Regions from separate parts of the Pradoshia sp. D12 genome, predicted to be linked through region 1. Evidence: riboswitches for the same ligand, from Rfam matches in the RefSeq annotation. Region 1 holds a riboswitch; the other holds the start of a gene.
The links. Region 1 has a riboswitch for glycine ahead of F7984_RS02550 (amino acid permease). Riboswitches for the same ligand answer to the same signal wherever they lie in the genome.
Positions count from the first base shown of each region.

Region 1 (7,644 bases):
ATATTGCATTATTTGGCGTCCCACTGCTGTAGAGCCAGTAAAGGCAATCTTCGCAATACGTGGATTTGTTGCAAGTGGTTTCCCTACTTCAATACCAAAACCATTTACGATGTTCAGAACACCCGCTGGGAGTATATCCTGAATTAACTCAACAAGAACCATAATGGATGCAGGAGTTTGTTCAGCTGGTTTTAATACGATGCAGTTACCTGCTGCTAATGCCGGGGCAATCTTCCAGACAGCCATTAGAATTGGGAAATTCCAAGGAATGATTTGACCAACAACACCAAGTGGTTCTTGGAAGTGGTAAGCTACTGTATCATTATCTAATTGAGTAGTTCTTCCTTCTTGTGTACGAATGGCACTTGCGAAATAACGGAAGTGATCAATTGCCAAAGGAACATCAGCATTCAATGTTTCACGTACTGCTTTCCCGTTATCCCAAGTCTCAGCTACTGCGAGCATTTCCAGGTTTTCTTCTAAACGATCTGCAATTTTATTTAAAATACGTGCACGTTCAGCAGTAGAAGTTTTCCCCCAAGCTTCTTTTGCTGCATGTGCCGCATCTAATGCTAATTCAATATCTTCAGCAGAAGAACGAGCAGCCTTTGTAAAAACTTCTCCAGTTACCGGAGATTTATTTTCAAAGTATTGACCTTTAACAGGTGCAACCCATTTTCCGCCAATAAAGTTATCGTATTTCTCTTTGAAATGCACAACTGCGCCTTCTGTATTTGGATTTGCATAAATCATGTTGATATCTCCCCTATGTTCGTATTGAAAACTCTTAAATGTAAAGTTTTGATGCCATTTTGGAATAAAAATACACCAGTAAAGCGTTTTCTATACTATTATTTGTCTAATTTGATAAAATTTCAAATAATATGACTGTGAATATAGGAGAAATATGATGTATAAGTGTAGTATAGAAATAGGAAAAAAATGTGTCTTCCATTACTCGTTACTAGATAGATAAATTTTGCAGGTTATCTATTACATCTAAAGAGAATTATTCACCCATGAATGGAACAAGAGATTGGAGACAGGCTGTTTAATTTTACTAACAGCAACCAACAGATACGGGCGCTCTTATTCTGCCGAAATGCAGCGCTGCAAAAAAAAATGATCTATATTTAATTCAGTCGGCAAGAGAAAAATAAGGTGGTAATAGCATGGATATTGCGGTGATAGGATCCAATATGGTCGATCTAATTTCCTATATTGATAGAATGCCAGAAGAGGGAGAAACACTTGAAGCACCTAGCTTTTCAATGGGGTGTGGAGGAAAAGGGGCCAACCAGGCAGTGGCAGCTGCAAAACTGGGCTCCAAGGTCATGATGGTTACGAAGGTAGGCGATGACATTTTTGCAGATAACACCATTCAAAATCTTAAACGCTATGGAATTGATACAGAATTTACGAATAAGGTCCCCGGAAGCAGCAGCGGGGTCGCACCAATCTTTGTAGATTCGGATTCCAAAAATCGTATTTTAATCATTAAAGGGGCCAATCAGTACCTTTTACCTGAGGATGTCGATAAAGCGGCCGAAAAGCTCAAGACATGTTCTTTAATTATTCTTCAGTTAGAAATCGCGCTCGAAACCGTTTATCGGGCGATAGAATTTGGGAACGAGCATGGGATTCCTGTTATTCTGAATCCTGCTCCTGCTACCAAAAATTTGGATTTCAATTATGTATGCAAATGTGACTTTTTTGTTCCCAATGAAAGTGAACTGGATATCTTGACTGGCATGCCTGTTTCAACGATTGAGCAAATTAAAGCTGCTGCAGTCAGCCTGATAGATAAAGGAGTTAAAAATGTTATCGTGACGATGGGAAGCCGAGGCGTGATGTGGATAACCGATAGAGGAACGCAAATCGTTGATTCATTCAAGGTTGATGCTGTAGACACAACGGGGGCCGGAGACGCATTCATCGGCTGTTTCGCCTATAATTATATTCAGAATGGGGATATTGTCCAATCGATAAAAATGGCTAATGCCTTTGCAGCATTAAGTGTCACAAAACGTGGTACACAGAATTCTTATCCAAGTATGGATGAAGTTAAGTTGTTTTTAAGCAAAAGAATTGAAGCGTAAGCAGGATTTTAATTAAAACTTGGTTTTTAGTGAATTAAAGGATGGCTCTTAGTGATGGAGTCATCCTTTAATATTTAAGTTATTTTACACAAATATATGACTAAGATATTTTTAGGGGTTATTAAGATTACCTTTCTATTGTTCAAGTGTTTGTCATAAAAACAAATATAATTCAGATTAATCAGTTAATAAATTTGTTATCAATCGATATAATGATATAATAAAAGTGTTCTGTATTATGCGTTTCTAACAAAATTTTAGGAGATGACCAATATGAAAGCACTCAGATGGTACAATGCTAAAGATTTAAGGTTAGACAATTTAGAGGAACCTACTGCCAAAAAGGGAGAAGCAAAAATTAAAGTTGAATGGTGCGGTATTTGTGGAAGTGACTTACACGAATATACAGCCGGTCCAATTTTTATCCCAACCGAAGAGCCACACCCATTGAGTAAGGAGAAAGCTCCGATTGTAATGGGACATGAATTTTCTGGACAAGTTGTAGAGGTTGGCGAAGGCGTAACCAGAGTCCAAGTTGGTGACCGTGTTACAGTTGAGCCCGTCTACTCCTGTGGAAAATGCGAAGCTTGTAAACAAGGAAAATATAATCTATGTGAGCTAATGGGCTTTTATGGTTTAGCAGGAGGCGGTGGAGGATTCTCTGAATACGCTTCTATACCGGAACATATGTTACATAAGCTGCCTGAAAATGTTTCATTTGAACAAGGGGCACTCGTAGAACCTTCAGCTGTTGCTGTACACGCTGTTAAACAAAGTAAACTTAAAGTTGGCGATAAAGCAGCGGTATTTGGAACAGGACCAATTGGTTTATTAGTTATTGAAGCGTTAAAAGCAGCTGGTGCGGCTGAAATTTATGCAGTAGAATTATCAGAACAACGCAGGCAAAAAGCAGAAGAACTTGGTGCTATTGCTATCGATCCGAATCAGGGTGATGTCGTTGAACAATTAACTAAATTGACAAATGGCGGTGTTGACGTTTCATATGAAGTAACAGGAGTACCGATTGTTTTAAAACAAGCTATTCATTCAACTAAATTTAATGGTGAAACGATGATTGTTAGTATTTTTGAAAAAGAAGCGTCTATTCATCCAAACGATATTGTTATGAAAGAACGTACAATCAACGGTATTATTGGATACCGTGATATATTTCCTGCTGTTATCAATTTAATGGCTCAGGGCTACTTCCCAGCTGACAAACTCGTTACCAAACGAATTAAGTTGGATGATGTGATTGAAGAAGGCTTTGAAGGTTTATTAAACGAACGAAATCATATTAAAATATTAGTAAAAGCTGAATAATCATTGTACAAATGCAAATATGATAATCATATATAGAAACTAAAATGGCCTTCTCTTCAAATGGAATGGCCATTTTAGTGTTTATGGATTTATTAGTAAGAAAGCAACACGTGGTGTATTGGATTTTGAGGTGTATTATACATTTCTGAGTATACAATTCTGCTAAAACACGTAATTTAGTCGTATTTGTGGAAGTTAGTTGGAGATGTATATATTTTAATAATCTGAATATATAAAATCGTTCAATATGTATTTACTTTGCTAACTATTATAATTATAATAAGTATGTGAAACATTGAGCAAGTTAATATGCATACGGAGGATTGATTGGAATGAAAGCAGCTGTAGTGAGTGCAAAGAATCCTGGTAAAGTAGAATTAGTTGAAAAGGAGCTTCCTAAGTTAAAACCCGGTCAAGCTTTAGTTGATGTAGAATATTGCGGAGTATGTCATACAGACTTGCACGTAGCAAAAGGTGATTTCGGTGCAGTTCCGGGAAGAATTCCTGGACATGAAGGAATCGGCATTGTGAAAGAAATTGCAGACGACGTTACAAGTTTAAAAGTAGGAGATCGTGTCAGCATTGCCTGGTTCTTTAAGGGATGCGGAACTTGCGAATACTGTGTGACGGGAAATGAAACCTTCTGCCGCAGCGTACAAAACGCCGGCTTCACGGTTGATGGAGCAATGGCTGAGCAATGTATCGTAGAAGCGGACTATGCAGTTAAAGTACCTGAAGGTCTTGATCCAGCTCAAGCGAGCAGTATTACATGTGCAGGGGTAACTTGCTACAAAGCAATTAAAGTTTCTGATATTAAACCTGGTCAATGGATTGCTATCTATGGCTGTGGTGGATTAGGTAACCTTGCGATCCAATATGCGAAAAATGTATTCAATGCAAAAGTAATTGCAGTGGATATTAATGATGATAAATTGGCATTGTCCAAAGAAGTAGGAGCAGATCTTGTATGTAACCCATTAACAGATGGAGATGCAGGTGAGTGGATTCAGGAGAAAGTTGGAGGAGCTCATGCTGCAGTTGTTACAGCTGTTTCCAAAGTTGCCTTTAACCAGGCTGTTAACTCTGTTCGTGCCACTGCTAAAGTTGTTGCAGTAGGATTACCTCCTGAAACAATGGATTTGGCTATCGTGAAAACCGTATTGGATGGTATTCAAATCGTTGGTTCCTTAGTTGGTACACGTAAGGATTTAGAAGAGGCTTTCCAATTTGGAGCAGAGGGCAAAGTAGTGCCAATCGTTGAAACAAGATGCTTGCATGAAGTAAATGATATTTTTGAAGAAATGGAAGCAGGTAAAATCCAGGGCCGTATGGTCATCGATATGCACAAACACGAATAATTCCAATCAATAACCTTAAGTAATAAACCTCAAGCAGAATACTATAGAAAAAAATGCACTCCAATTGTTAAGTGTAATCTAACAACTGGAGTGCATTATTATTTTTGCTTTTGCTCTATTATCATAATCTCTTCTTTTTATGATAGTTATATAAAATGAACAATAAGACAAACCATAATGGTGTAAGCAGCATTGCTAAGCGTGTTTCCGCAGCAATGAGCATTACAATCAGTATGAAAGCAAACATACCTAGGATTACATAATTTATAGCTGGTGTTAATGGAGCTTTGAATGTAGATTTAGCTCTTAAATCAGGTCTTGTTTTTACATATTTGATATGCGAGATTAAAATAATGCTCCATACCCAAATGAAACAGATGGCGCTGATTGTTGTGACGATTGTAAAGGCCTGCTCTGGTATCAGCTTGCTAAGCAGTGCACCGACAGAAACTACAATAGTAGAAGTTAATAATGCATTGCTCGGTACATGGTGTTTATTTAATTTGCCAAGTTTTTTTGGTGCTTCATTATGATTGCTTAAGTTGTACATTATCCGGCTGGTTGAGAATAAACCGCTGTTTGCAGCAGAGGCTGCCGATGTTAATACAACAAAGTTGATAATACCTGCCGCCATTGGAATCCCGATTAAGGCGAAGACACCTACAAATGGGCTGCTTGTCGCACTTAATTGATCCCAAGGATTGATGCATAAAATAACAAATAAGGCACCTACATAAAACAGTAAAATCCGTACCGGGATTTTGTTGATAGCAGATGGAATGTTTTTTCGTGGATTAGCTGTTTCAGCAGCAGATACACCAATAAGTTCAACTCCGACGAAGGAGAAGACAACCATTTGCAGTGATAGTAAGAACCCTGATATTCCATTCGGGAACATGCCGCCATGATTCCAAAGGTTAGAAACAGAAACAGTTCCGCTATCTGTTTCAAATCCAATCACAAGCAGTACGATTCCTACGACAATTAGTGCAACAATAGTGACGACTTTAATAATCGCAAACCAGAATTCCAACTCACCAAACAGTTTGACGGTTAATAGATTTAATCCTAATAGAATTACTAAACAGATGATGGCAGGCACCCATTGCGGGATATCAAACCAGTATTGTGTATATAAACCAACAGCGATAATATCAGCCATGGCTGTCATAATCCAGCAGAACCAATACGTCCAGCCAGTCACAAATCCAGCCCATGGACCCAAATATTCAGCTGCGAAATCGATAAATGATGTATGATTTGTATTGGATAAAAGTAATTCACCCAGTGCTCTCATAACAAAAAATAGAGCTACTCCGATAATCAGATAAGAAAATAAGATGGATGGACCGGCTAAATGAATGGATTTTCCGGAGCCTAAAAATAAGCCGGTTCCAATTGTGCCCCCAATTGCTATTAATTGTACATGACGATTTTTTAAATCCCTTTTTAACTCTTGCTTAGCCAAGTTGCATGCCCCCGTTTAATCTTAGATGTCTAAAACAGGCACCTAGTAAAATAGATATTTATCATTTTTCTCGCTTGATTTAGATACTATGTCTCACCTCACTATTGATATTGGAAAATAAAAAAAGAGATTGGTTGTCTCCAATCTCTAAAAGGGCAAGAATAACAAAAATCGTTACCATTCTGTCCTTTTGCCTGAGATTGTGAATCCTTCGGCGCTGTATAAATACAGTCTCTCCAGAAGCTGCTCCCGCCATAGTTTTATCCACAGCGATCAAAGCGTGCTATATTAAATTATCAATTATCAGAGTATGTTACCTTATTAACATAATTCTGAAAAAATGTTATGGAAAAAATGCTATCACTAAATTATTATGTTGTCAAACTAAGTACATGTAATTAAATGATTTGTTGAAGCATATGGAAGAGACCAAGATTTACTTGAAATATATTTAACCCATATGCTTTTGAACAATCAATTAATGATACTAAACAAGCTTCAGTTCTGATAAACCATTACAATAAGTATTAAATAGTAAAGAAAGGTACTAGGTCTCTCTCTTTTTTTGTTTACTAATTTAAACATCTTGAGGAGTATTCCTTCAGATATATAAGCATGGCAGTGAGGTTAAGGGGAAGGCCAGAATCGAAAGCTCTCTTTTTCATGTTTATCTTAGCAGTAGCACAATTCATTCTGAAAAAAAGACCAAATCCATAAGGGATTTGGTCTTTAATCTACATTATTAAAAGGCAAATTCAAATTTAGAGTTCATCCGCTATCCCCAGCAGGATAATACCGAAGATAACAACTGCGATGATCATGTATTGTTTTTTAGTCAGCTTCTCTTTTAGGAAGATTCGTGACAGGATAATTGAAAAGATACTGTAAGAAGCAATCAATGGTGCTGCGATAATTGCATAGCCTGATGCCATGGCAAATACGTAGAAAAATTGACCAATCGTTTCCAAAATAGCTGCTATCCCTTTATCGCGCTCTTTAAATACATGGAAGGATTCCTTCTTTATAAAGCGAAGATAGATAAAACATACGGCAGCGCATAGGAAAAAGGTATATTCATACGCAAGTAAAGCTGAATTTTCGCTGATTAGATTCAATTCATCCAGATAGATGGCATCCGCAAATGTAGCAAGTCCATCAATAATGCAATATAAAATTGGGAAGATAATAGCCAAGAAACCAATTTGGTATTTTTTATCGATATGCTCGGAATTCAGTCGACGAACTTCATCTTCTGCTCTTTTTTCCAGAACGGCAATTCCCACAATCCCAAGAGTGATAATGATAATCCCAAGTACTTCAATGATACTTAGCTCATGAGTGAAAAAGATGAAGAGCAGAATGCTTGTTACGACACCTGAGGAATTCTGTATTGGTG
Region 1 is NZ_CP044545.1:511,281-518,924, forward strand. It holds gene F7984_RS02530 (acetaldehyde dehydrogenase ExaC) at 1-753, opposite strand, end outside; gene rbsK (ribokinase) at 1,173-2,099, shown strand; gene F7984_RS02540 (2,3-butanediol dehydrogenase) at 2,373-3,422, shown strand; gene adhP (alcohol dehydrogenase AdhP) at 3,755-4,780, shown strand; gene F7984_RS02550 (amino acid permease) at 4,902-6,248, opposite strand; glycine riboswitch at 6,421-6,498, opposite strand; gene F7984_RS02555 (DMT family transporter) at 7,010-7,644, opposite strand, start outside.

Region 2 (7,644 bases), 1.6 Mb from region 1:
TTCTCTATCGTCGTAACTTTCCTTAGCAGCTCCGCTTTCTTTTCATGCTTGACCCTATAATAAGAGTGTTCGATCAACTGAGTCGTCATCTCTTTTTTGTTAATTTCAATAAAGATTGGTTCTTTTAAATATTGATTGGATAGGTTTTGAATATCATCCGGCAATGTTGCTGAAAACAGCATGCTGATTCGTTCCTTAGGTAATTCATTTATAATGGCTTCAACCTGATCAATAAAGCCCATATTCAACATTTCATCTGCTTCATCAATTACCAAATAGCGAAGTTCATCAACATTTAATGTACCTTTTTGAATGTGATCCAACACTCTTCCAGGTGTTCCAACAACAATATGATTTTTTTGCTTAAGCTCCAGCTGCTGCTTAGCAAATGATTGCTTTCCATAAACAGCAGCTGCTTTAATCCGCTTAAATCGGCCAATATTCGTTAAATCTTCCTTCACCTGCGCAGCCAATTCTCTGGTCGGGGTTAGGATAAGTGCCTGAGGCTTATTTTCAATCCACTCTATATGATGGCAAATCGGGATTCCATACGCAGCTGTTTTCCCACTGCCAGTTTGTGCTTTTACGATAAGATCCTGATTACCAATCGCAATTGGAATCACCTTTTGCTGGACCTCTGTCGGTTGAAAATAATTCATTTTACTTAATGCCCGAATAATTTCGGGACTTATGTTAAAATCATTGAAGCTATGTTCAGTCATGTATGTTCCTCTTTTTCGGTTACTTAGCTGATTCTCCACTTGAGAGATGCTTTTATCCATTATACCTGATTGGCACTGAATAATCGAAATTAGAACGATACTCTAATCTCAGGCTACCGTTCTAAAACACTGTATAATAATGAATCACGCCAGCCTTCTCTCATGATCAAATGGTCGCGAATGATTCCTTCCCTAACCATTCCAACTTTCACCAACACCTTTGCTGAACCTATATTTCTTGGGTCACAGGTTGCAAATATACGATGCAGGTTCAGTTCCTTAAATCCAAATTCAATTAACAAAGACGCGACTTCTGTCGCCACTCCTTTTCCCCAATAATCCGGATTAACAATATAGCCAATTTCTCCAGCTTTATTAGTGAAACTTCGTATAGTAAGCTCTCCAGCCCCAATCATATTTCCATTATAAATAATTGCGAAGACAAACCTTGCTCTTGGTTTTTTTGTTGAATCTTCGATTACTTGGCTCACAAATTTTTTCGATTCTTCTTCCGTATTCGGTCCCCAGGGCTGGTACTGACAAACGATATCTTGTGATGCGTATTTATGTACATCAACCCAATCACTACTAATCATTTCTCTCAGCATGATTCTTTCATTTGAAAGGCAGAATATATTTTCGATCGTATTTCCCTCCCTATCCTGAACCACTTCATTCTTCTAAAAAAGCAGCTATCTGGTCATGATAGCTGCTTAAAATTTATTCTTATTAATTTTGATATCTCAATACAGGCTTACGAGCAGCCAGTGCCTCATCCAAACGGCTGATTACCGTTGTATGTGGTGCTTCCTGTACAATTTCCGGATTCTCCTCTGCTTCCCTGGCAATTTGAATCATAGCATCAATAAAGCCATCCAGTGTTTCTTTTGATTCTGTTTCTGTTGGCTCAATCATCATGCATTCTTCCACATTCAAAGGGAAATAAATGGTTGGTGGATGATAGCCAAAGTCTAACAATCTCTTGGCAATATCAAGAGCCCGAACACCAAGTTTCTTCTGACGTTTTCCGCTGATAACAAACTCATGCTTACAGTGCTTATCATATGGGAGATCATAGTACTCTGCCAATCTTCTCATCATATAGTTTGCATTTAAGACAGCATACTCCGTTACTGCCTTCAATCCGTCTGGTCCCATAGACCGAATATACGTATAGGCACGGACATTGATTCCAAAATTTCCATAGTACGGCTTTACTCTGCCAATTGATTGCGGACGATTGTAATCAAGCTGATAGCCATTCTCTTCTTTTACAATAAGCGGTTTTGGTAAGAACGGAATTAACTCCTTCTTAACCCCAACCGGCCCTGAACCTGGCCCACCGCCGCCATGTGGTCCAGTAAATGTCTTATGCAAGTTAAGATGAACAACGTCAAATCCCATATCACCCGGGCGAGCCTTGGATAGTACAGCATTCAGATTGGCACCGTCATAGTATAGTTTTCCACCGGCATCATGAATAATTTCGGCCATCTCGATGATCTGTTCTTCAAAAAGCCCCAGTGTATTCGGATTTGTAAGCATTAAGGCTGCTGTATCTTTCCCTACAACACTCTTCAAATCTTCCAGATCTACTAAACCATCCGGACCTGACTTCACGGTAACAGTTTGCAATCCCGCAACTGTGGCTGAGGCAGGATTCGTACCATGCGCAGAATCAGGAACAATTACTTTTACGCGGTCAAAATCACCATTCGCCTCATGATAGGCACGAATCATCATTAATCCCGTCCACTCTCCATGCGCTCCCGCAGCCGGTTGCAAAGTGACTTCGTCCATACCTGTGATTTCCTTTAGACTTTGCTGCAAATCATACATTAACTCTAAAGAACCCTGTACAGCTTCTGCATCCTGCAGAGGATGAACATGTGCAAATCCATTTAGACGGGCAACATTCTCATTAATTTTCGGATTATATTTCATGGTACAGGAACCGAGCGGATAGAAACCGGAATCGACGCCATGATTTCTTCTCGAAAGTGCCGTGTAATGACGCATGATATCCAACTCGGATACTTCAGGCAGCTTTGGTTCCTCTGTGCGAATGAACTCCTCAGGCAAAAGCTCAGTTAATGCTGACTCCGGAACATCCATTTCCGGCAACGAATAGCCGATACGGCCCGGCTTGGTTTGTTCAAATATTAATGGCTGATCCTGTTTATTCATGGAAATCCCCCAATTCCTGTGCAAATCTATCAATCTCTTCTTTTGTACGCAGCTCCGTCACTGCCACAAGCATATGATTGGTTAAGGCAGGATAATCACAAGCTAAATCATAACCACCAATTATGCCTTTTTGTAGGAGCATTTTATTAGCTGCAGCTACAGAACCATTTAACTTAACAACAAACTCATTGAAAGAAGGTCCTTCAAAGGCAATTTCAAGTCCATTTGCTTTTAATTGCTCCTTTGCATAATGCGCTTTTTGGAGATTTTGAAGCGCCATCTCCTGCACGCCTTTCTTACCTAACGCAGTCATTGCCACAGAGGCTGCGAGAGCATTTAATGCTTGGTTAGAGCAAATATTCGAGGTCGCTTTATCGCGACGAATATGCTGTTCCCTCGCCTGCAAGGTTAATACAAACCCACGCTTCCCATCCTCATCAACCGTTTGGCCAACCAAACGTCCAGGTACTTTTCTTATCAGCTTAGAAGTAACTGCAAAATATCCGCAATGAGGTCCGCCAAATGCAGCCGGGATTCCGAACGGCTGTGCATCCCCTATGACAATATCTGCACCAAAATCACCCGGCGGTTTCAAGACACCAAGTGAAAGTGGGTTACTTGAAACAATTAACATTCCTTTATGTTCATGAACAATTTGTTCAATTTCAGCTAAGTTTTCGATTCGGCCAAAGAAGTTTGGATATTGAGTAATAAAACCAGCTACCTCATCAGTCATCATACCCGCCAATTGTTCTGTATCCGTCACTCCATTTTTACAGGGGACAACTTCAAGCTCAAGATATTGGCCTTTTGCATAAGTGGATAAAACAGCCCGTGATTCCGGGTGCACTGTCTCTGAAACAAGCAGTTTCTTACGACGTGTATGTCCTGCTGAGAGCATGGCTGCCTCGGCCAGAGCAGTTCCCCCATCATACATGGAGGAGTTCGCCACATCCATTCCGGTCAGTTCACAAATCATCGTTTGAAATTCAAAAATAGCCTGCAATTCTCCCTGGGAAATCTCCGGTTGATACGGTGTATAAGCGGTATAAAACTCTGATCTTGAGATAACGTGATCAACGATGACTGGCATGTAATGGTCATATACTCCCGCTCCAAGAAAAGAACTATGGGTCCTGAGATTGGCATTTTTCTCGGCCAGCTCAGTTAATTCTTTCAGAAGTGCTGATTCAGACTTTGCTTTTTTTAGCTTGTATTCACCCTTAAACCTTACTTTTTCAGGTATATCAGAAAATAAGTCATCGATTGATTCTACACCAATCGCTGTTAACATCTGTTCAGTATCCTGCTCTGTCATTGGTAAATAACGATGCTTCATTTTTTTACTCCTCCTGCCTGAGTGCGTTTATAAAATGGAGTACTAACAATTTTCGCCTTTAATCTTTTTCCCCGTATCTCAACCTCGACTACCTCATCAAGGTTAGCGAATTCTACATTAATCAGGACAAGGCCTACGTTTTTCTTTAAGGTTGGGGATTGTGTTCCAGTGGTCACTTCCCCGATGTTTTCATCCTTAACGAAAACCGGGTACCCATGTCTCGGAATACCGCGGTCAATCATTTCGATTCCGACAAGCTTTCTAGGGGCGCTATTTTCCTTCTGTTCCTTTAAAACTTCCTTACCAATAAAATGTTCTTTATCGGTTTTTACAGCGAACCCAATCCCCGCTTCGATAGGTGTAATCTCTGGAGATAACTCTTGGCCATATAAAGGAAGTTTTGCTTCAAACCGAAGCGTATCTCTTGCCCCAAGTCCACATGGAACCAATCCCTTATCCTTACCGAATTCTAAAAGATCTTTCCAAAGCTTCACTGTATCTTCGCTCTTACAGTACAATTCAAATCCATCTTCACCGGTGTAGCCAGTTCTTGAAACAAGTACACTAATGCCATTTATCATGACATCTTCACGAAAAGCAAAGAAACCAATGGTATTGAGATCTACTTCCTCTGCAAGGTTCTGTAATATATCAGCTGCAAGCGGTCCCTGTAATGCCAATTGCCCTATTTGTTCCGATATATTTTTTAGTTCTACATCTTCGCTCGCATGCTTTTTTAACCACTCAAAATCTTTATCAATATTAGATGCGTTCACAACTAACAAATAATCATCTTCACCTTTTTTATAAATAATCAGGTCATCAACCGTTCCGCCATTCTCATAGCACATAGCAGTATACTGTGCCCGGCCCGTTTTCAGCTTACTGACATCGTTGGTCATCATCAGCTGCAAAAATGGTAAAGACCCAGCACCCTTAATCATGAATTCGCCCATATGTGATACATCAAAGAGGCCTGCTTTTGTACGCACTGATTCATGCTCCTGTTTAATGCCTGAAAATTGGACAGGCAGTTCCCAGCCGCCAAAATCAATTGTTTTTCCTCCATACTCCCTGTACACACTGATCAGCGGAGTCTGCTTTAATTCTCCCATCCTTACCCTCCTAAAAAATTCGATTCGTTTTATACGGATACTCTTGCTTGTTATGCCATTTAAACGATTGCTTGTTAACTTATTAAGTAAAACGCCGCTTTTCCACATTTGACCGAAGCGATATATCCTTCAGCGATCCACGAAAAAAAGGACAGAAACCTCCCTTATTAGGGGGGCTCTGTCCTGATACCTGAAAGTTTACCGCCGGGTAACGTACTTCGGCGTTTCCTCTTGGGTGGCTTCACAATAAAGGAAGCGCTCTCCAGAGATGCGTCCAGCAAGAGTCTCTGTACCTGAGAGATTCATGGATTCACCATTTGCTCCTTCGGTGCCGCAAATACGGTCTCTCCCCTTGCCTTCATTCGCTCATATAATTATGTAAATTGGTCATACTAAACAAAAAGCAAGAGATAAGCCGTTTTCTAAATAGTCTTACATTTATATCCTACCATCAACAATTATCAGGTGGCAACATTTACGTTATCTCGATGAATGATTGGAAACTAAAAAAATATCAGTAACACCTCAGCTTTATTGGGGCAAAAAAATTGTTTAGGCGTCACTTAATAAATTCCTTATAATTTTCTGCCATCCGCATAAAGCATTTAATCAGATTTTAGCCGGAGATTAAACTCCTACTATTGTTTAGAAATTAATGACACCACCTATACCTATATAAGGTAAGAGAATTCTATTGAATTTAGTTAAATTACAATCAAGCATTTATCTAACTAGCTTAAATAAAGAAAGTTGGGATTCACATTGAGTTTAACACCAAAGGTCTATTTTGATGAAGATTGGGAAAAGGAGCTTGAGGAAAAGATTATGGAGGATGGCCCCTGGTGCAGCTACTCCCTTTTTAAACTCGGATTGGAGGCCGAAAAGCATAATCTGATTCCAGATTTCAACGGCCTCCTTGCACCAAAGCATTTATCAGGATTTACACCTTTAACCCATCAGCTCGAAGCTGCTACCGAAGTCATCGAAAGAATGAATGGTAAAGCCATATTAGCTGATGAAGTAGGTCTTGGTAAAACAATAGAGGCCGGTCTGATCTTAAAGGAATATATGATTCGGGGCCTGGCAAGCAAAATACTAATACTAGTCCCAGCCTCTCTCGTATCTCAATGGGCACAGGAGCTTAATCAGAAGTTTCACATACCAGCTGTCATATACAGAAAGGGGTATGGGTGGGATTCTGAATGTATAATCACTTCCATAGATACTGCTAAACGAGAGCCTCATCGTTCTGCCATACTCGAACAAACCTATGACATTGTCATCATAGATGAAGCTCACAAGTTAAAAAACAATAAAACCAAAAACTATGAGTTTGTACAAAAAGTCCAGAGAAAGTTCTGTCTACTGTTAACGGCAACCCCTATTCAAAACAAGCTAGAAGAAATTTTTTATCTTGTATCATTGCTTAAGCCAGGGCATTTGGGAAGTTATGCCAAATTTAATGAACGCTTTTCTGCTAAGAAACGTTCATTAAAGGATGATGCTTATTTGAAAGAATTGGTTAATATGGTGATGATTCGAAATAAACGTCAGGATACCGGCATTGAATGGACTAAGAGAAAGGTTGAAACCATTTTTATAGATTTCACCGAAAAGGAACAGGCTCTATATGATGGGGTTTCTTCATTTAGGAAAGAATTACCGGAGGGTATCGGGAGTACATTTTCTTCGTTAATCCTTCAGCGTGAGGCATGCAGCAGCAGGGAAGCCGTCTACTTTACGTTAAAAAATATGCTCGATCGAAACCCGGATGCCGGACTAAGCTTTAAGGAAGCCATACATAACCTTATCAACCTGGTCGAACTGGTTGATTGCAATTCAAAAGCGAAAAAAGCGCTTGAATTGATTCATTCTATAAAAGATAAGGTTATCATTTTTACCGAGTATCGAGCCACGCAATTATATTTGCAGTGGTTTCTTAAGCAAAATGGAATCACTTCTGTTCCATTCCGCGGCGGATTTAAACGTAGTAAGAAGGACTGGATGAAAGAACTGTTCGAAAAACAAGCACAAGTCTTAATTGCTACAGAAGCAGGTGGAGAAGGAATTAACCTGCAGTTTTGCCATCATATTATAAACTTTGATTTACCTTGGAATCCGATGCGACTGGAACAAAGAATCGGCCGAATTCACAGACTTGGACAAACAGAAGATGTCCGAATCTATAATTTTGCGACCAGGAATACCATTGAGGATCATATTATGAAAATTCTCTACGAAAAAATTCAATTATTTGAACGTGTCGTTGGGGAACTTGATG
Region 2 is NZ_CP044545.1:2,807,734-2,815,377, forward strand. It holds gene F7984_RS13440 (DEAD/DEAH box helicase) at 1-722, opposite strand, end outside; gene F7984_RS13445 (GNAT family N-acetyltransferase) at 836-1,330, opposite strand; gene gcvPB (aminomethyl-transferring glycine dehydrogenase subunit GcvPB) at 1,452-2,909, opposite strand; gene gcvPA (aminomethyl-transferring glycine dehydrogenase subunit GcvPA) at 2,902-4,248, opposite strand; gene gcvT (glycine cleavage system aminomethyltransferase GcvT) at 4,245-5,363, opposite strand; glycine riboswitch at 5,635-5,725, opposite strand; gene F7984_RS13465 (DEAD/DEAH box helicase) at 6,189-7,644, shown strand, end outside.
Region 2: it holds a riboswitch for glycine, as region 1 does, so the genes downstream of both, gcvT (glycine cleavage system aminomethyltransferase GcvT) here and F7984_RS02550 (amino acid permease) in region 1, are expected to answer to the same signal.